Chitinimonas arctica: one gene and its partner. The protein of the gene in region 1 interacts with the protein of each later gene in a pairwise test. Links are inferred from orthologs where the notes say so. Each region holds a gene or a part of one and is shown in the gene's direction. Other genes may lie near its edges.

Region 1 (9,772 bases):
TCGTCGCCCATGCGCCCATCGCGCAAATCGCCGAGATGGCCAGCGTGTCGCAGCCTACGGTCATCCGCTTTTGCCGCTCGGTCGGTTGCACCGGCCTGCAGGATTTCAAACTGCGCCTGACCCGCAGCCTGGTATCGGGCGTGCCCTACGTCCACAGCGCGGTGGAGATGAGCGACACCGCCCACGACCTGGCGGCCAAGCTGTTCGACAATACGGTTTCCAGCCTGATGCGCACCCGCAACGAGCTGAATCCGGATGCCATCGAGCAGGCCGTCGATATTTTGGCCAAGGCAAACCGGATCGAGTTCTATGGCCTGGGCAATAGCGGCATCATCGCGCAGGACGCGCAGCACAAGTTCTTCCGCCTGGGCGTACCTTGCATTTCCTATTCCGACCCGCATATACACGGCATGTCGGCCTCGCTGCTGCGCGCGGGCGATGCGGTGGTGGCGATTTCCAACTCCGGCCGTACCATAGACCTGATCCGCTCGGTCGAACTGGCGCGCGAGGCCGGCGCCCAGGTGATCGGCATTACCCATTCCAATTCGCCCCTGGCCAAGCGTTGCAATGTCACCCTGTACGCCGACACCCCGGAAGACCCGGACTTGTACTCGCCGATGATCACCCGCATCGTCCATCTGGTTATCATCGACATCTTGGCCGTGGGCGTGGCCCTGCGCCGCGGCCCGGAACTGATAGACCAGCTGGAAAAGATCAAGCGCAACCTCAAGGAACGCCGCGTGCGCGGCTACGAGGACCGCTGATCGCGCCGCAGGGTGCTTTTTCCGTCATGACGAATCAACCGTTAAGCGACAACCCAACCCGATGACCGCTCTCACCGCCCTCCCCGCCTGGCAGGACATGCTGACCGCCGCCGACCGGCTCGCCGATGTCGATATGCGCCAGGCCTTCCAGCACGACCCGGAGCGTGCCGCGCGCTACAGCCTGAGCGCCTGCGGCATGCTGCTCGATTACTCCAAGAACCGCATCGACGATGCCGCCTTGGCCGCCCTGTTCGAACTGGCCCGCGCCACCGGCGTGGAAGAACAGCGCGCCGCCATGTTCAGCGGCCAACGCATCAACGCCACCGAGGATAGGGCGGTATTGCATACCGCCTTGCGCGCACCGCGCGAAGCGGTGGTGGAACATGCCGGCGAGAACGTCGTTCCGGCCGTCCACGCGGTGCTGGACCGGCTGTCCGGCTTTGCCCAGTCGGTTCGCAACGGCGAGTGGCGCGGCTTCGATGGCCATGCCATCACCGATATCGTCAATATCGGCATCGGCGGCTCGGATCTCGGCCCCTTCATGGTTTGCGAAGCCTTGAAGGACTACACCGCACAGCATCTGCGCCTGCATTTCGTCTCGACCGTGGACGGTTGGCAATTGGCCAATGTGCTGGCCGGCCTGAACCCCGCCACCACGCTGTTTATCGTCGCCTCCAAGACCTTCACCACCCAGGAAACCCTGACCAACGCCCGCGCCGCGCGCGCCTGGCTGGTAGCTGCCGGTGGCGAGGATGCGGTGGCGCGGCATTTCGTCGCCGTTTCCACCAATACCGAGGCGGTCTGCCAGTTCGGCATCGATCCGGCCAATATGTTCGGCTTCTGGAACTGGGTCGGCGGCCGCTATTCGCTCTGGTCGGCCATCGGCCTGCCCATCCTGCTGGCCATCGGCGACATCCATTTCCGTGCCCTGCTGGATGGCGCGCATGCCATGGACCGGCATTTCGCCACGGCGCCGCTGCATGGCAATATGCCGGTGATACTGGCCATGCTGGGCGTGTACTACGTCAACGGCATGGGCGCCGCCAGCCACTTGATCTCGCCCTACAACCAGCCGCTGCATCGGCTGCCTGCCTATCTGCAGCAGCTGGACATGGAATCCAACGGCAAGACCGTGCGCCTGGACGGCGATGCGGTCGATTACCAGACCGGACCGATTATCTGGGGCGAGCCCGGCATCAATGCCCAGCACGCCTACTACCAGTTGCTGCATCAGGGCAGCCAACTGATCCCGGTCGACTTTATCGCCGCCTTGTCCAATCCGCGCAGCAGCGCCGAGCACCAAACCATCCTGCTGGCCAATTTCCTGGCCCAGACCGAAGCGTTGATGTGCGGCAAGGACGCCGCCACCGTGCGCGCCGAGCTGAGCGCCCAGGGCCTGGACGAGGCGGCCATTGCCGCCCTGTTGCCGCACAAGGTCTTCGCCGGTAACCGCCCCACCAATACCCTGCTGCTCGATGGGCTGGATCCGCATACCCTTGGCGGCCTGGTGGCGATGTACGAGCATAAGGTGTTTGTCCAGGGCGTGGTCTGGGGGGTGAACTCCTACGATCAATGGGGGGTGGAACTGGGTAAGCAGCTGGCCCGCGCCATCGAAGCCGAATTGCGCGGCACGGCGCCCGCAGGCCGGCATGACGCGTCCACCAGCCGGTTGATCGCCCACGTGCGTAGCGCATTGGGAACGTAATGTTGGTACCGCATCATGGCGGCCATCAGGGCCAGCCACGATGCGCGTGACGGGGCTTTACGCTATAAAGGCGAACTTGCCCCAGGGATAACACAATGGAGATAGGCATGCAGCACGCTCTTTCGTCGCGTTTGGGCCAGCTTGGCATCGGCTTGCTGATGACGGTTTCGGCGATGGCATACGATTCCAGCAAGCCGTGGTCGGAGACCGACGACTATGTGCGGCTCGATGCGGTCAATGCCGCCAACCAGCACCCCGTTACTTTCAGCGTGGAGCAACTACAGTCCCTGTTGACCCGCTTCTACAAGAAGGAAGCCGAGAAAGAGCCGGCCCCCTACTTCAGCGAAGACGAAGGCAAGCGCCTGGCCAACTGGCTGGTACCGCTGTTCGCCAAAGCCACCAAGGGCGACGATGTGCTGTTCGGCACCTCCTACCGCCCCGGCAATATGTTCTTTGTGCCCCGCTCGCTCAATGCCGGCCGTTTCTTCGTGGAAAACGGCCGCTTGCACCTGTTGATGGGTATGTGCGCCGAGCCGTTCGATATCAGCTACCAGCGCAGCTATGCCGGCGGCCGTGCCCTTAACCATGGCAGCCGCATCAAGCCGGTCAATGGCGCGGGCTGCGAACTGCTGGCGGGCAACGGCGTCGAACGGGTGAACAACCGGCCCGATTGGCTCAGCATGGATATCTCGGCGGCACTGGCCAGCAAGCCCGTGACCACCTTTGCGCCAGCGGCGGCGCCCACCACCTTCCAGCCGGCCGCAACGCCTGGCGTGCCGCCCGCGGCCGCGCCGGCGCCTCGGCCACCTGCCAGTGCGGCGGCCCCGGCACCCACCAGCCCAGCGGTGGCCGCCCCGATCAGCAAGATCGAGGAACGGTTATTGCTGCTCAAGCGTCTCAAGGATACCGGGCTGATCAATGCGGCCGAATACGAGCAGAAGCGCGCCGCGATCCTGAAGGAACTGTAGGACGAGGGGCGCCTACAGCGTCCCTGCCGTTGAACGCGGCAATAACAGAGGCCGGAAAGGCCCACAACACTCGCTCCACCCAAGCAGCAGAGACAACATTGGCAGCGCAAGCCCCTCACTACGCCGATCCCGCATCGGCCCGGTTTCTTGCCGCACGGCCGCCACCCGGCCGTGCGCGCCGACCTATCTCCAAACGCCCCGCTGCCGCCACCCCGCGGCACGGCTGCGTGCTGTCCCGCATTCATATAACGACAAACCCACAAGGTACCCAAGATGGCTGAGCAATTCGACGATCTCGATCCGCAGGAAACACGCGAGTGGCTGGATGCGCTCGATGGCGTGATCGAAACCGAAGGACCGGTGCGCGCGCACTATCTGATCGAGAAGCTGATCGAGGAAGCGTCCGAAAAAGGCGCCAATATTCCCTATAGCGCCAGCACGCAATATATCAACACCATCCCGGTCGAAGCCGAGCCGCCGTTCCCCGGCGACACCACCATCGAGCACAAGATCCGCGCCTATACCCGCTGGAACGCGATGGCCATGGTGGTGCGTGCCAACAAGCACACCAATGTGGGCGGCCATATCGCCTCGTTCGCCTCCGCCGCTACCCTGTACGACGTCGGTTTCAACCATTTCTGGCATGCCCCGAGCGAGCAGCACGGCGGCGACCTGATCTTCGTGCAGGGCCATGTGGCGACCGGCATCTATTCGCGTGCCTATCTGCTGGGCCGGCTCACCGAGGAGCAGCTGAACAGTTTCCGCCAGGAAGTAGGCGGCAAGGGCCTGTCCAGCTACCCGCACCCGTGGCTGATGCCGGATTTCTGGCAGTTCCCCACCGTATCGATGGGCCTGGGCCCGCTGATGGCGATCTACCAAGCCCGTTTCATGAAGTACCTGCAGGATCGCGGCTTTGCCAAGACCGAAGGCCGCAAGGTCTGGGCCTTCTGCGGCGACGGTGAAATGGACGAGCCGGAATCGCTGGGCGCCATCGGCATGGCCGGGCGCGAGCGGCTGGACAACCTGGTGTTCGTCATCAACTGCAATCTGCAACGCCTGGACGGCCCGGTGCGCGGCAACGGCAAGATCATCCAGGAACTGGAAGGCGAGTTCCGCGGTTCGGGCTGGAATGTGATCAAGCTGGTCTGGGGCACCAAGTGGGATGCCCTGTTCGCCCGCGACAAGAAGGGCCTGCTGGCCAAGCGCATGATGGAAGTGCTGGACGGCGAGTACCAGGTGATGAAGGCCCGCGACGGCGCCTATGTGCGCGAGCACTTCTTCAATACGCCTGAACTGAAGGCGATGGTGCAGGACTGGTCGGACAAGGATATCTGGGACCTGAATCGCGGCGGCCACGATCCGGCCAAGATCTACGCGGCCTTCAAGGCCGCCAGCGAATCGCAGGGCAAGCCCACGGTCATCCTGGCCAAGACGGTCAAGGGCTATGGCATGGGCTCGGCCGGCGAGGCGATGAATATCACCCACCAGCAGAAAAAGCTCGATATCGACTCGATCAAGCAGTTCCGCGACCGTTTCGGCATTCCGGTGCCGGACGACCAACTGGAAGCCGTGCCCTTCGTCAAATTCGAAGAAGGCTCGCCCGAGTTGGCCTATATGCGCGGCCATCGCCAGGCCCTGGGCGGCTACCTGCCGCAGCGCCGCAGCAAGGCCTATGCGCTGGAAATCCCGCCGCTGAGCGCTTTCGACGCCCTGCTGAAGGGTTCGGGCGAAGGCCGCGAATACTCCACCACCATGGCCTTTGTCCGCATGCTGACGCAATTGCTGAAGGACAAGCAGATCGGTCGCCATATCGTCCCCATCGTGCCGGACGAGTCGCGCACCTTCGGCATGGAAGGCCTGTTCCGCCAAGTCGGCATCTGGAACCAGGACGGCCAGAAGTATGTGCCGCAGGATGCCGACCAGCTGATGTTCTACAAGGAATCCAAGGAAGGCCAGATTCTGCAGGAAGGCATCAACGAAGCCGGCGCCATGTGCGACTGGATCGCCGCCGGTACCGCCTACAGCACCCACGGCGTGCCGATGATCCCGTTCTATATCTATTACTCGATGTTCGGCTTCCAGCGGGTCGGCGATCTGGCCTGGGCAGCCGGCGATATGCGCACGCGCGGCTTCCTGCTGGGCGGCACCGCCGGCCGGACCACCCTCAACGGCGAAGGCTTGCAACACGAGGACGGCCACTCCCACCTGATCTCGGCCACCATCCCGAACTGCATTTCCTACGACCCGACCTTCGGCTTCGAAGTGGCGGTCATCGTGCAGGACGGCATGCGCCGCATGTATGCCGACCAGGAAGATGTGTACTACTACCTTACCCTGATGAACGAGAACTACAACCACCCTGCCATGCCGGCCGGTGTGGAAGAAGGCATCGTCAAGGGCATGTACCGGCTCAAGGCCGGCGCTGCCGGTGACTTGCGCGTGCAGCTGATGGGCTCGGGCACCATCTTCAACGAAGTGATCGCCGCCGCCACGCTGCTGAGCGAGGATTGGGGCGTACAGGCCGATCTGTGGAGCTGCCCGAGCTTTACCGAGCTGGCCCGCGACGGCGTAGCGGTGGAACGCCACAATATGCTCAACCCGACCGCCGAGCCCCAACAAGCCTATGTGACCCAATGCCTGCAGGACAGCGAAGGTCCGGTAGTGGTGGCCACCGACTATATGCGCCTGTTCGCGGAGCAGATCCGGGCTTTCGTGCCTCGCCGCTACGTGGTGCTGGGCACCGACGGTTTCGGCCGCTCGGATACCCGCGAGCAACTGCGCGAGTTCTTCGAAGTGAACCGGCATTACGTGGTGATCGCCGCGCTGAAGGCCTTGGCCGATGACGGCAAGCTGCCGCGCGCCAAGGTGGCGGAAGCCATCGCCAAGTACGGCATAAACGCCGCCAAGCCGGCCCCCTGGACGGTATAAGGGGTTTGGGTCCGCGACGGCGCTGAACATACGCGCCGGCGCGCCCTCGCTGACGAGAAAAACACGGATAGGATGCGACGTATGAGCAAGCAGATAGAACTGAAAGTGCCCGATATCGGCGACTACAAGGGCGTCGATGTCATCGAGGTTTTCGTCAAGGTAGGCGATGTCATCCAGAAAGACGATTCGCTGATCAGCCTGGAAACCGACAAGGCCACCATGGAAGTACCGGCCAATACCGGCGGGGTGGTCACCGAAGTACGGATCAAGATCGGCGACAAGGTCTCGGAAGGCAGCGTCCTGATCGTGCTGGACACCGATGCAGCCGGAACCGCCGTGGCCAGCCCTGCCGCGCCCGCGCCTGTCGCTGCGCCGGCCCCGGCGCCCGTGTCGGCGCCCGCACCCGCACCGCAATCGGCCGGATCCGCCGCGCCCGTCAGTATCGAGGTCAAGGTACCGGATATCGGCGATTACCAATCGGTCGATGTCATCGAAGTCCTGGTCAAGGTCGGCGACCAGGTCGGCAAGGACGATTCCCTGCTGACGCTGGAAACCGACAAGGCCACCATGGAAATCCCGGCCCCGCAAGCCGGCGTGGTGCAAAGCGTGGCGCTCAAGGTCGGCGATAAGGTGTCGGAAGGCAGTTTGGTGCTGACCTTGCTGGCAAGCGGCGCCGCTTCGGCCGCGCCCACCCCGGCACCGGCCCCTCAGCCTGCTCCTGCCGCGCCAGCACCTGTCCCTGCCGCCGCACCGTCGGCCGTGGCGCCCGCTCCGGCAGCCGCGGTTGCCGCTGCCGTCGATGAATCAGGCTTCCAGACCGCCCATGCCAGTCCCTCGGTCCGCAAGTTCGCCCGTGAACTCGGTGCCGATCTGGCCCGTATCAAGGGCAGCGGTCCCAAGGGCCGGGTCGTGCAAAGCGATATCCAGGCTTATGTGAAGGGCGTGCTGAGTGGCGCCACCCAAGCCGTGGCCAGTGCCCCCGCCGGCCAGGGCGGCGGTGCCGGCCTCGATCTGCTGCCATGGCCCAAGGTCGATTTCGCCAAGTTCGGTCCGGTGGAAAGCAAGCCGCTTAGCCGTATCAAGAAGCTGTCCGGCGCCAATCTGCATCGCAACTGGGTGATGATTCCGCATGTCACCCAGTTCGACGAGGCCGATATCACCGAGATGGAAGCCTTCCGCAAGCAGATGGGCGACGAGCTGAAAAAGCAGGATCTGAAGATCACCCCGCTGGCCTTCATCATCAAGGCCGTGGTGGCCGCCTTGAAGAAATTCCCCGACTTCAATGCCTCGCTGGATGGCGAAAACCTGGTGCTGAAGCAGTACTTCCATATCGGCTTCGCCGCCGATACGCCGAATGGCCTGGTCGTGCCGGTCATTCGCGACGCCGACCGCAAGTCCTTGCTGGAACTGGCCAGCGAGACCGGTGCACTGGCCGCCAAGGCCAGGGACGGTAAGCTGCTGCCGGCTGAAATGCAGGGTGGCTGCTTCTCGATCTCCTCGCTGGGTGGCGTCGGCGGTACTGCCTTCACCCCCATCGTCAATGCGCCGGAAGTGGCTATCCTGGGCGTCTCCAAGTCGTCCATCAAGCCGGTCTGGAACGGCAGCGAGTTCGCGCCACGGCTGATGCTGCCGCTGTCGCTTTCGTATGACCACCGCGTTATCGACGGTGCTTCGGCCGCGCGCTTCACCAGTTATCTTTCCCAAGTGCTCGGCGACATCCGCCGGCTGATGCTGTAAGGAGCCGCCATGAGCATGCAGGATCTGAAAGTACCCGATATCGGCGACTACAAGGACGTCGATGTCATCGAAGTGTTTATCAAGCCGGGCGACACCGTAGCCAAGGAAGACGCCCTGCTTAGCCTGGAGACCGACAAGGCCACCATGGAAGTGCCGGCCAGCAGCGCCGGTGTGGTGCGGGAAGTGCTGGTCAAGGTTGGCGACAAGATCTCGCAGGGTACCGTGATCGCACGGCTGGAGACGGCAGAGGCTACGGCAGAGGGAGCCGCAGCAGCGCCGACGCCCGCCCCTGTTGCCGCGCCCTCGCCTACCCCGGCGGCGCAGCACGTCGGCAGCGCCGATGCGGAATATGATCTGCTGGTCCTGGGCGCCGGTCCCGGCGGTTATTCCGCGGCCTTCCGCGCCGCCGACCTGGGTCTCAAGGTGGTGCTGGTCGAACGCTACGCCACCCTGGGCGGCGTCTGCCTCAACGTGGGGTGTATTCCCTCCAAGGCCTTGCTGCACAACGCTGCAGTGATCGACGAAGTCCGGCACCTGGCAGCCAATGGCATCAAGTATCCCGAACCGGAAATCGACCTGGCCGCCCTGCGCGGCTACAAGGACAAGGTCATCGGCAAGCTGACCACGGGTCTGAGCGGCATGGCCAAAGCCCGCAAAGTGGCCACCGTGCGCGGTCTGGGACGCTTTATCGACCCCCACCATGTGGAAGTCGAGCTGACCCAGGGCAATGGCCAGGACAAGACCGGCGAAAAGCAGGTCATCAAGTTCAAGCAAGCCATCATCGCGGCCGGCTCACGGGTGGTGAAACTGCCTTTCATCCCTGAAGACCCGCGCATTGTCGACAGCACCGGTGCACTGGAACTACGCGACGTGCCGGAACGGATGCTGGTGATCGGCGGCGGCATCATCGGCCTGGAAATGGGCACGGTCTATTCCACCCTGGGCGCCCGCCTGGACGTGGTCGAAATGATGGATGGGCTGATGCAGGGCGCCGACCGCGACCTGGTCCGGGTCTGGCAGAAGATGAATGCCCCCCGCTTCGACAATATCATGCTCAATACCCGCACCGTGGCGGTCGAGGCAAAGCCGGACGGCATCTATGTCCGATTCGAAGGCGCGCAGGCGCCGGCCGAGCCGCAGCGCTACGATCTGGTCCTGGTCGCTGCCGGACGGGCGCCGAACGGTAATCTGATCGGCGCGGAAAATGCCGGCGTGCAGGTAAGCGAGCGTGGCTTTATCGCGGTGGACAAGCAGATGCGCACCAATGTGCCGCATATCTTCGCCATCGGCGACCTGGTCGGCCAGCCCATGCTGGCCCACAAGGCCGTGCACGAAGGCCATGTCGCCGCCGAAGTAGCGGCCGGCCACAAGGCCTACTTCGATGCGCGGGTCATCCCCGGCGTGGCTTACACCGATCCGGAAGTGGCCTGGGTTGGCGTCACCGAGGATGAAGCCAGGAAGAACGGCATCAAGATCGAAAAATCGGTCTTCCCTTGGGCTGCCTCCGGCCGCGCCATTGCCAATGGGCGCGATGAAGGCTTTACCAAGCTGATCTTCGATGCCGACACCCACCGGCTGATCGGCGGCGCCATTGTCGGCACCCACGCCGGCGATATGTTGGGCGAAATCTGCCTGGCCATCGAGATGGGCTGCGACCCGACCGATATCGG
Region 2 (9,272 bases), 2.2 Mb from region 1 along the record:
CCGCCGTCACCCTGAGTTTGAAGGTCGCTGACGCGAATGGCGCGGTGTATGACGACGGAAAACAGCCGGTCGCCTACCTGCATGGCGATTACGACAACCTGTTTCCCAAGCTTGAAGCCGTGCTGGAAGGACAGGAGGCCGGCTTCCAGACGACCCTCGAACTGGCGGCAGAGGATACATTCGGCGTATACGACGAAGCGTTGGTGACAACCATGCCCAAGGCCGAATTCCCGGCCGGCGTCAAAGTCGGCGGCCAAATCCCCCGCCCCGGTCCGGATGGCGAACCGCGTTATTACTTTGTCACCAAGATCAAAGGCCCGGTGGTGCTGCTCGACGGCAACCACCCGCTGAGCGGCAAGACACTGCGCTTCACGGTCAAGGTGCTCAGCGTGCGCGCAGCCACGGGCGAGGAAATCGCCCACCAGCACGTGCATGGCGAACACGGCCACCATCACTGATATTGGAATCGCTTGTCGGGCGGCGGGCGGTTGGATTGCTCGCCGGCGGAGACAAGAAACGTCATTATCAGGCACGTTGTAAGCGGCAACCGCCTCTGGGAAAGCCAATGGTACCGGGCGTACAATGTTTTTCGATATCGACGGCAAGCGAAACTGGCGCGTCCTGGATGCCTATCTTGCCGAACGTGGAGTCCTTCTATGAAATCGAAGCAAGTACCCATCGATGTGGCGACTGTGCTCAAGCCGCAACCCAAGGCGACGATTTTGCGCGAATTCGAGCGCAAGGCCCGCGCGCGTTTTGGCGAGCCGACAAGCGCTACGCCGGCAATTCCGAAGAAGAAATTACAGTTCGGCTAATCGAAAAACCCCGCGCCAGCGGGGTTTGTTATGTATACCCCGCAAAACCTCGGCCGAATTCTAAAGAAACTTCTACCTCGCCCCTACTGCTGGCCGGGAGCACTAGAACGCAAAAAGCCCAGTCTTTCGACCGGGCTTTTTACTTGTACTGATGGGGTGACTGATGGGGCTCGAACCCACGACAACAGGAATCACAATCCTGGACTCTACCAACTGAGCTACAGCCACCACTGAAACTTGCTTTGGCCTACAGCTTATAACATAAGCGTTGGCGCACCCGACAGGAATCGAACCTGTAACCTACGGCTTAGAAGGCCGTTGCTCTATCCAGTTGAGCTACGGGCACTACACGGGGCCAATTGGGTTGATTGTACTGCCGGTGAAAACTATGGTCGGGGCGGTGGGATTCGAACTCACGACCACCTGGTCCCAAACCAGGTGCGCTACCGGGCTGCGCTACGCCCCGACGAGGACGGCATAATAGGTTGGCAGATCCGGGCTGTCAAGCCAAAGCTTGGGCCGATCTGCAATTAATGAGAGAATCTGGCTCTTTTGCACCAATTGGGAGTACCGGCATGAGCGCGCAATTACTTGATGGCAAACAGATTTCAACGGAAATCATCGGCGAAGTCCGGAGCAAGGTGGATTTTCGCGTTGCCAACGCTTTTCGTGCGCCAGCCCTGGCCGTGGTGCTGGTAGGCGACGATCCCGCCTCGGCCGTTTATGTCAGAAACAAGAAAAAAGCCTGCGAAAGCGCCGGTATCCGCTCGCTGTCCTACGAATTTCCGGCCAGCCTGAGCGAAGACGCGCTACTGGACCTGGTCCGCAGCCTGAACGAAGACCCGGCGGTGGACGGTATCCTGGTGCAGTTGCCGCTGCCCAGCCATATGAACGCGGAGCGGGTGATCGAAACCATCAACCCATTGAAGGACGTGGACGGCTTCCATCCTTACAACTTCGGCCGCCTTGCCCTGAAGATGCCCTTGCTGCGTCCCTGCACGCCGCATGGCGTGATGGTGATGCTGGAAAAAACCGGCGTGGACCTGGTGGGCAAGGATGCCGTGGTGATCGGTGCTTCCAATATCGTCGGCCGGCCGGCCGCGCTGGAACTGTTGCTGGCGCGGGCGACCGTGACCATTTGCCATAGCCGCACCCGTGACCTGGCCGACAAGGTGCGCGCAGCCGATGTGGTGGTGGCGGGCGTCGGCATCCCCAACTTTGTCCAGGGCGACTGGATCAAGCCAGGCGCCATCGTGATCGACGTGGGCATCAACCGCCAGGCGGACGGCAAGCTGTGCGGCGATGTGCAATTCGATATCGCACGCACGCGCGCCAGCTGGATCACGCCCGTCCCGGGTGGCGTGGGCCCGATGACCATCGCCATGCTGATGCGCAATACCTTCGACGCCAGCGTCAACCTGAACCCCTGAATCGAGCCGCCCATGCTTTACCCCCTGCTGCGCCCCTTGCTGTTCGCCCTTGAACCCGAAACGGCCCACAAATTCACCTTCGCCGGCCTGGAAGCCCTGCATGCGCTGGGCTTCGCCCGTGTGATCGGCAGCCGTGAGGAAGATCTGCCCGTGAGCTGCATGGGGCTGAATTTCCCCAACCCGGTCGGCCTGGGCGCCGGCCTGGACAAGAATGGCGAACATATCGACGCACTGGCCGATCTCGGCTTCGGCTTTATCGAAATCGGTACCGTCACGCCACGCCCGCAGCCCGGCAATCCGCAACCACGCCTGTTCCGCCTGCCGGCGGCCGAGGGCATCATCAATCGGATGGGCTTCAACAATGGCGGGCTGGATGCGCTGGTAAAGAATGTCGAGTCGGCCCAGTACCGTGGCATCCTCGGCATCAATATCGGCAAGAATTTCGATACGCCTATCGAACAGGCCAATGATGATTACCTGCGCTGCCTGACCCGGGTCTATCCCTACGCCAGTTATGTAACCGTCAATATTTCCTCGCCGAATACCAAGAACCTGCGGCAACTGCAGCAGAGCGACGAGCTGGAGAGGCTGTTGGCCGCATTGAAGGAGGAGCAGACCCGCCTGGCCGGCGAGCACGGCCGCTATGTGCCGATGGCGCTCAAGATCGCCCCGGACCTGGAGAGCGAGCAGATCAGCGAGATTGCCCGGCTATTGATCGAGTATCGGTTCGATGGCGTTATCGCCACCAATACCACCCTGTCGCGCGTCGGCGTGGAACATATCCAGCATGGCAAGGAAACCGGCGGACTTTCCGGCACCCCCGTGCGCGCCAAATCGCTGACCGTGGTCCGTGCCCTGGCGCAGGCACTGGGCGGACAGGTCCCCATCATCGGTGTAGGCGGCATTCTCGAAGGCCAGCACGCCGCCGAGAAAATCGAAGCCGGCGCCTCGCTGGTCCAGGTCTATAGCGGCCTGATCTATCGCGGCACCGCCCTGATCGGCGAATCCGTCCATGCCATTCGCGAGTTGCAGCGGTAGGGACACTGACCATGAACCACTCGCTCGCCGACCGCCTCGACGCCATCCTGCCGCAAACCCAGTGCACGCAATGCGGCTATCCCGATTGCCGCCGCTATGCCGAGGCGATCGCGGACGGCGAGGCCGGGATAGACCAGTGCCCCCCGGGGGGCGAAGCCGGCATCGCCGGACTGGCCGCCCTGACCGGCAAGCCGGTGATTCCACTGAACCCGGCGCACGGCGCCACCAAGCCGTTTGCGTTGGCCTTGATCGACGAGACCCATTGCATAGGCTGCACCCTGTGCATCCAGGCCTGCCCGGTGGACGCCATCCTCGGCGCGGTCAAGCAGATGCATACCGTTATCGCGGCCGAGTGTACCGGCTGCGAGTTATGCATCGCCCCCTGCCCGGTCGACTGCATCAGCATGGTGCCGGCCAGCCGCCCAGCCGCGGCAAGCGTCCGGCTTGTCCAAGCCGATCACTGGCGCCAACGCCATATCCAGCGCCAGGCCCGTACCGAACGCGAGCGACAGGAGCGGGTTTCCCGGCTGAAATCCAAGGCGCTGGCGAAGCGGGATGACCCGCACTTTGCCGCCCCGGAGAAACAGGCCAGAATTACCGCCGCGCTGGCCGAACGCGTACCCGCGCTTCAGCCACCGGCAGCGGCACCGGACGAGGCGGCCGCCGCCCGCCGTGCCAAATTGGACAGCATCATGGCCCGCGCCGCCGAGCGGCTGGCCCAACCTCTCGCTAGCAAAGGCAAATAAGCATGAATCTCGCTAAACTAGGCTATGTCGTCGGAGCCTTCCTGTTTATCCTTTTGATACAGGCAGGCCTCTTTTCCATGGCCATGATGTTGCTGGGTGCAGCCGTGTTATGGGGTGCCTGGCGTATTTGGTGCTTCGTGGCCGAAGCCCGCGAACGCGAAGCACGCCAATGGCAAGTGGACGAAACCTTGCTGGTTCCAAAAAAAAAGCCCAGTCGCCCTTCGCGATAGCGAGAAGCCCGACTGTGTGATATCCCGCACTGCGCCAGCGCCGTGCCTCGTGAGCCATCATGAAACTCAATACCCGCTTGCATAGCCGTATCCGCTTCAAGACTTGGGTCAAGGTCATCCCCCAGCAGGGGCCGGGATTGCTCAGCAATATCGAGGATATCTCCACATCGGGCCTGGGTATCGAGCATGACCGCGTGATACAGACCGAGGTGGACTGCCATGTCTACTTCATGCTGCCGCTGAACGGCCGTGAAAATATCGTACAGGCCCGTTGCCGTATCGCCTCTTGCCGGCCGGCCGAACTGGCCGGACGTTTCCATATCGGCCTGGCCTTTCTCGATTTCGTCTCGGAACCCCGCAGTACCGCGGAACTGATCGAATCCTTCATCCGTCATGTCGAGCAGACCGCCGGCTAGCCAGAGACCCCATCTTGAACAAAGACAGTCGCCGCGAATTCTTCGAACGCCTGCGCGCCCACAATCCCGAACCGCGTACCGAACTGGAATACAGCAGCCCCTTCGAACTGCTGGTTGCCGTCGTACTGTCCGCCCAAGCCACCGACGTGGGCGTCAATAAGGCCACCCGCAAGCTTTACCCGATCGCCAATACGCCCTCGGCGATCTATGCCTTGGGCCAAGCCGGACTCGAAAGCCATATCGCTACCATCGGCCTGTTCCGCAGCAAGGCCAAGCACGTGATCGAGCTGTGCCGCATGTTGCTGGAAGAGCATGACGGCCAGGTCCCCGCCGATCGCGCTGCCCTGGAAGCGTTGCCCGGAGTGGGCCGCAAAACCGCCAATGTCGTGTTGAATACGGCCTTCGGCCAGCCCACCATGGCGGTCGATACCCATATCTTCCGGGTGGCCAACCGCACCGGGCTGGCGCCGGGCAAGGATGTACGGGCGGTCGAGGACAAACTGATGAAGGTGATCCCACGCGAATTCCTGCTGGATGCCCACCATTGGCTGATCCTCCATGGCCGCTACGTGTGCAAGGCACGCAAACCGGAGTGCATGCGCTGTATCGTGAATGATTTGTGTGATTACAAGGCTAAGGCGATATGACACCTGCCATCGATGCCCAGGGCTGGCTGAGTGGTGCGAGGCGCATCGTCTCGCCCAATTGCGATGAACGACCCGAGGGCAGCGTGGTCGACATGGTGGTGATCCACTCGATCTCCCTACCGCCGGGCCGCTTCGGCGGCGACGGGGTGGAGCGGCTGTTCACCAATCGCTGCGACCCGGCGGCGGACCCTTGCTTCGAGGAGTTGCAGCATATGCGCGTCTCGGCCCATTTCTTTATCCGCCGTGACGGCGAACTGGTCCAGTTCGTACCTTGCCGGCAGCGCGCATGGCACGCCGGCGTGTCGCGCTGGCAAGGGCGTGAACGCTGCAATGATTTTTCCATTGGCATCGAACTGGAGGGCGGGGATGACTGGCCTTATGAAGCGGCTCAGTACCGGAGCCTTAAACTGATACTGGCGCAGCTGGCGCAGCACTTTCCCATCCGGCACCTGCTTGGCCACTGCCATATCGCACCGGAGCGCAAAACCGATCCCGGTCCGTTCTTCGACTGGGAAGCCGTGGGTGGCGCGCCGACCGTCTGATTTTGCTGCATTGCAGCATGAAGCGATTCCCTGTTGGGTAGCGCAGGCTTATAATCCGCCGCCACTCCCCTCTGGTTCTAAATAGAAAGTGTCGCCATGAGCGTCCAAAACGACCAGCAAGACCCGAAAAAACTCGCCCTCACCACCTTGGCCGCGCTGGGTGTGGTGTACGGCGACATCGGTACCAGCCCGCTCTATGCCATGGCGGAATGCTTCGACGCCAAGCACGGCCTGCAGGCCACGCCGGGCAATGTCCTGGGCATCCTTTCGCTGATTACCTGGGCATTATTGTTCATCGTGTCCTTCAAGTACGTTTTCTTCATGTTGCGCGCGGACAACAACGGCGAAGGCGGCATTCTGGCCTTGATGGCCCTGGCGCTGCGCAATACCCAGCGCAAGCGCGGCCAGTTTTCCATTTTTATCCTGCTGGGCATCGCCGGCGCGGCGCTGTTCTACGGTGACGGCATCATCACCCCCGCAGTATCGGTATTGGGCGCCATGGAGGGGTTGAAGGTGCTCAACCCGGCGTTGGAGCGCTATATCGTGCCGCTTTCCGTGGTCATCATCGTGGCCTTGTTCGCGGTGCAACGGCACGGCACGGGCAGGGTGGGCCGCTTTTTCGGTCCCATCATGGTGCTGTGGTTCCTGTCGCTGGGTATTTTGGGCATAGGCGGCATCCTGCATGACCCCTCGGTACTGCGCGCCCTATGGCCCGGCTATGCGCTGGACTTCTTCCTGGCTCAGCCCCTACCGGCTTTTCTCTCGCTGGGTGCCGTGGTTCTTGCGGTAACCGGCGCCGAAGCCATTTATGCCGATATGGGCCACTTCGGTCGAAAACCCATTCAGATCGGCTGGTTCGGCCTGGCACTGCCAGGTTTGCTGCTCAATTATTTCGGCCAGGGAGCATTGATCCTGCACGACCCTAGCGCCGCTTCCCATCCGTTCTTCCTGCTGGCGCCCGAACCCTTGGTGCTGCCGCTGGTGATCCTGTCCGCCGCTGCGGCCGTCATCGCCTCGCAGGCTTTGATCTCCGGGGTATTTTCGATTACCCGCCAGGCTACCCAGCTCGGTTATATGCCGCGCATGGACATCATCCACACTTCCGACGACGAGATCGGCCAGATCTATATTCCCGGCATCAACTGGACCATGTGCATCGCCGTACTGCTGCTGGTGGTGGCTTTCCGCTCCTCCAGCAATCTGGCGGCTGCTTATGGCTTCGCCATCTGCGGCATCATGATGATGACCACGCTGTGCGCCTTCGTGGCGCTTAAACGCAGCGACAACCCGCGCCGCAACCTGGCCATCCGTAGCCTGCTCAGCTGTTTCCTGGTGGTGGATATCGCGCTGCTGGCCGCGAATATCCCCAAGATTCCCGACGGCGGCTGGTTCCCCGTCGCCATCGGCCTGATCATGCTGGGGATGATGTTCACCTGGAAGCGGGGACGCCGCCAGCTTTTCCACCGCATCCATGACGGCGAACTGCCGCTGTCCATGTTCGTCCAGTCCATCGAAGCGAATCCGCCTCACCGGGTGGAAGGCTGCGCGATCTTCATGACCGGTAGCGCCGACAGCACGCCGCACGCTCTCCTGCATAACCTCAAGCACAATAAGGTGCTGCATGAGCAGGTGATCTTCATGACCATCCAGTCCACCGATATCCCCAGGGTGCCGGAAAAGCAGAAGCTGAAGGTCACCCGCCTGTCCGACTCGTTCTGGCAGATCATCGCCACCTATGGCTTTACCGAGGATCCCTCGGTCCCCAACATCCTGCGCCTGGCCGAGCGCGACCACGGGGTTGTGTGCGACGAAATGACGACCTCCTACTTCCTGTCGCGGGAGACCATCATCTGCGACCGCCAGCCCGCCAAGGCCTACGAAATGCACTGGGTGCAGCTCAAGCTGTTTACCTGGATGCAGCGCAATGCCCAGCGCCCCACCGATTTCTTCCGCATTCCACCCAACCGCGTGGTGGAAATGGGTACGCAGGTGGAAATGTAAGGCCCGATACGCAAAACGCCCCGGCAAGCTGTGGCGGCCGGGGCGTTTTGCGGGAACAAGCGACTTAAGCCAGTAAGGTCAGCAACTTGTCGAAAGCATCGTCAAACAGCTTCAAGCCATCGACCTGCAACTGCTCGGCAGCACCATCCAGCGAAATACCCAGCGCCGCCAGCCGAGCCAGCGCGCTTTGCGCGTCGGCCAAACCTTCCAGCAGGCGCGGCTTGGCCGAACCTTCCGACCGGAATGCTGCCAGGGTGGCGTCCGGCAGGGTATTGACGGTCTCGGCGCCGATCAGCTCATCGACATACATCACGGCCGAATAAGCGGGATTCTTGGTGCCGGTACTGGCCCACAGCAGACGCTGGATATTCGCGCCGGCGGCACGCAGGTCGGCGCACTCGGGGCCGTTCCAGCGATCCATCCAGCGCGCATAAGCCTGCCGCGCCACGGCAATGGCCGCCTTGCCCTTGAGCGCCGAGGCCTCGCCGCCCATGGTATCGAGCTTGCCGTCCACCCATACGTCGACGCGCGACAGGAACAGGCTGGCCACCGAACGGACAGCGCGCAAGTCGCCACCCGCCGCCAAGCGCTGGCGCAGGCCGCCCACATAGGCATCGAACACCGCATCGCAATGACGCTGGCCGAACATCAAGGTCACATTCACATTGATACCGGCCGCAATGGCGGCACTAAAGGCGGGCAGGCTCTCGGCGGTGGCCGGGATCTTGATCATGGCATTGGGCCGGCCGATATCGTTCCACAGCCGCTGTGCCGCCGCGAGCGTACCGGCGGTATCGCGCGCCAGGTAAGGGGACACTTCGAGGCTCACATAACCATCGAGGCCGGCGGATTCGCGGTAAGCCGGGGCGAACAGGTCGCACGCCGCTTGCACATCCGGCACGGCCAGCGCTTCGAAGCGTTGCTCGGTACTGAGCGGCAGCGTCTTGAGGCGAGCCAGATCGGCGCCATAGCCGGCACCACTGGAAATCGATTTCTGGAAAATGGCGGGGTTGGAGGTCAAACCGGCCAGGCCATCCTCGGCGATCAGCTGTTGCAGGGGGCCTGCCAGCAATTCGCGCGATAGATTATCGAGCCAGATTCGTTGGCCCAGCGGCCGGACTTGAAGCAATGGATTCATGGTGGGCTTTGCATGGCATTGACGGGGGCGACCATGTTAACGTGAACCGAAGCCGATTTGTCCCTCCCATACGCGTCGAAATCGCCAATCTCTTTCTTACGCATGCTGACCACACTCTCTGTCGCAAACTACCGCTCCGCCAAGCAACTCACCCTGCCGCTGGCCAGGCTCAATGTGATTACCGGCGCCAATGGCAGCGGTAAATCCAATGTATATCGCGCCCTGCGCCTGCTGGCCGAGACCGCCCAGGGTGGCGTGATCAATGCCCT

Evidence for each region.
Region 2: the proteins of aceE (region 1) and nth interact in binary tests that used the Escherichia coli proteins (3 or more experiments, as listed by UniProt). The link is inferred for Chitinimonas arctica from one-to-one orthologs.

The regions. Positions count from the first base shown.
Region 1 is NZ_CP041730.1:5,161,930-5,171,701, forward strand. What follows is about bases 3,337-6,565. They hold aceE (pyruvate dehydrogenase (acetyl-transferring), homodimeric type), read left to right. Parts: upstream 3,337-3,710; coding sequence 3,711-6,365; downstream 6,366-6,565. Other genes in these bases: FNU76_RS23410 (hypothetical protein), read left to right, coding at 3,337-3,437; aceF (dihydrolipoyllysine-residue acetyltransferase), read left to right, coding at 6,447-6,565. Outside these bases: transcriptional regulator HexR, read left to right, coding at 1-764; pgi (glucose-6-phosphate isomerase), read left to right, coding at 826-2,469; more of FNU76_RS23410, read left to right, coding at 2,577-3,336; more of aceF, read left to right, coding at 6,566-8,102; lpdA (dihydrolipoyl dehydrogenase), read left to right, coding at 8,112-9,772. UniProt on the Escherichia coli protein: Component of the pyruvate dehydrogenase (PDH) complex, that catalyzes the overall conversion of pyruvate to acetyl-CoA and CO(2).
Region 2 is NZ_CP041730.1:2,977,911-2,987,182, reverse strand. The notes cover bases 3,777-6,505. They hold nth (endonuclease III), read left to right. Parts: upstream 3,777-4,689; coding sequence 4,690-5,322; downstream 5,323-6,505. Other genes in these bases: FNU76_RS13395 (potassium transporter Kup), read left to right, coding at 5,961-6,505; ampD (1,6-anhydro-N-acetylmuramyl-L-alanine amidase AmpD), read left to right, coding at 5,319-5,864; FNU76_RS13410 (PilZ domain-containing protein), read left to right, coding at 4,319-4,675; FNU76_RS13415 (hypothetical protein), read left to right, coding at 4,032-4,259; rsxB (electron transport complex subunit RsxB), read left to right, coding at 3,777-4,029. Outside these bases: FNU76_RS13450 (FKBP-type peptidyl-prolyl cis-trans isomerase), read left to right, coding at 1-458; FNU76_RS24125 (hypothetical protein), read left to right, coding at 657-815; bifunctional methylenetetrahydrofolate dehydrogenase/methenyltetrahydrofolate cyclohydrolase FolD, read left to right, coding at 1,391-2,245; FNU76_RS13425 (quinone-dependent dihydroorotate dehydrogenase), read left to right, coding at 2,258-3,283; more of rsxB, read left to right, coding at 3,295-3,776; more of FNU76_RS13395, read left to right, coding at 6,506-7,865; tal (transaldolase), read right to left, coding at 7,930-9,003; FNU76_RS13385 (AAA family ATPase), read left to right, coding at 9,106-9,272. UniProt on the Escherichia coli protein: DNA repair enzyme that has both DNA N-glycosylase activity and AP-lyase activity. The DNA N-glycosylase activity releases various damaged pyrimidines from DNA by cleaving the N-glycosidic bond, leaving an AP (apurinic/apyrimidinic) site.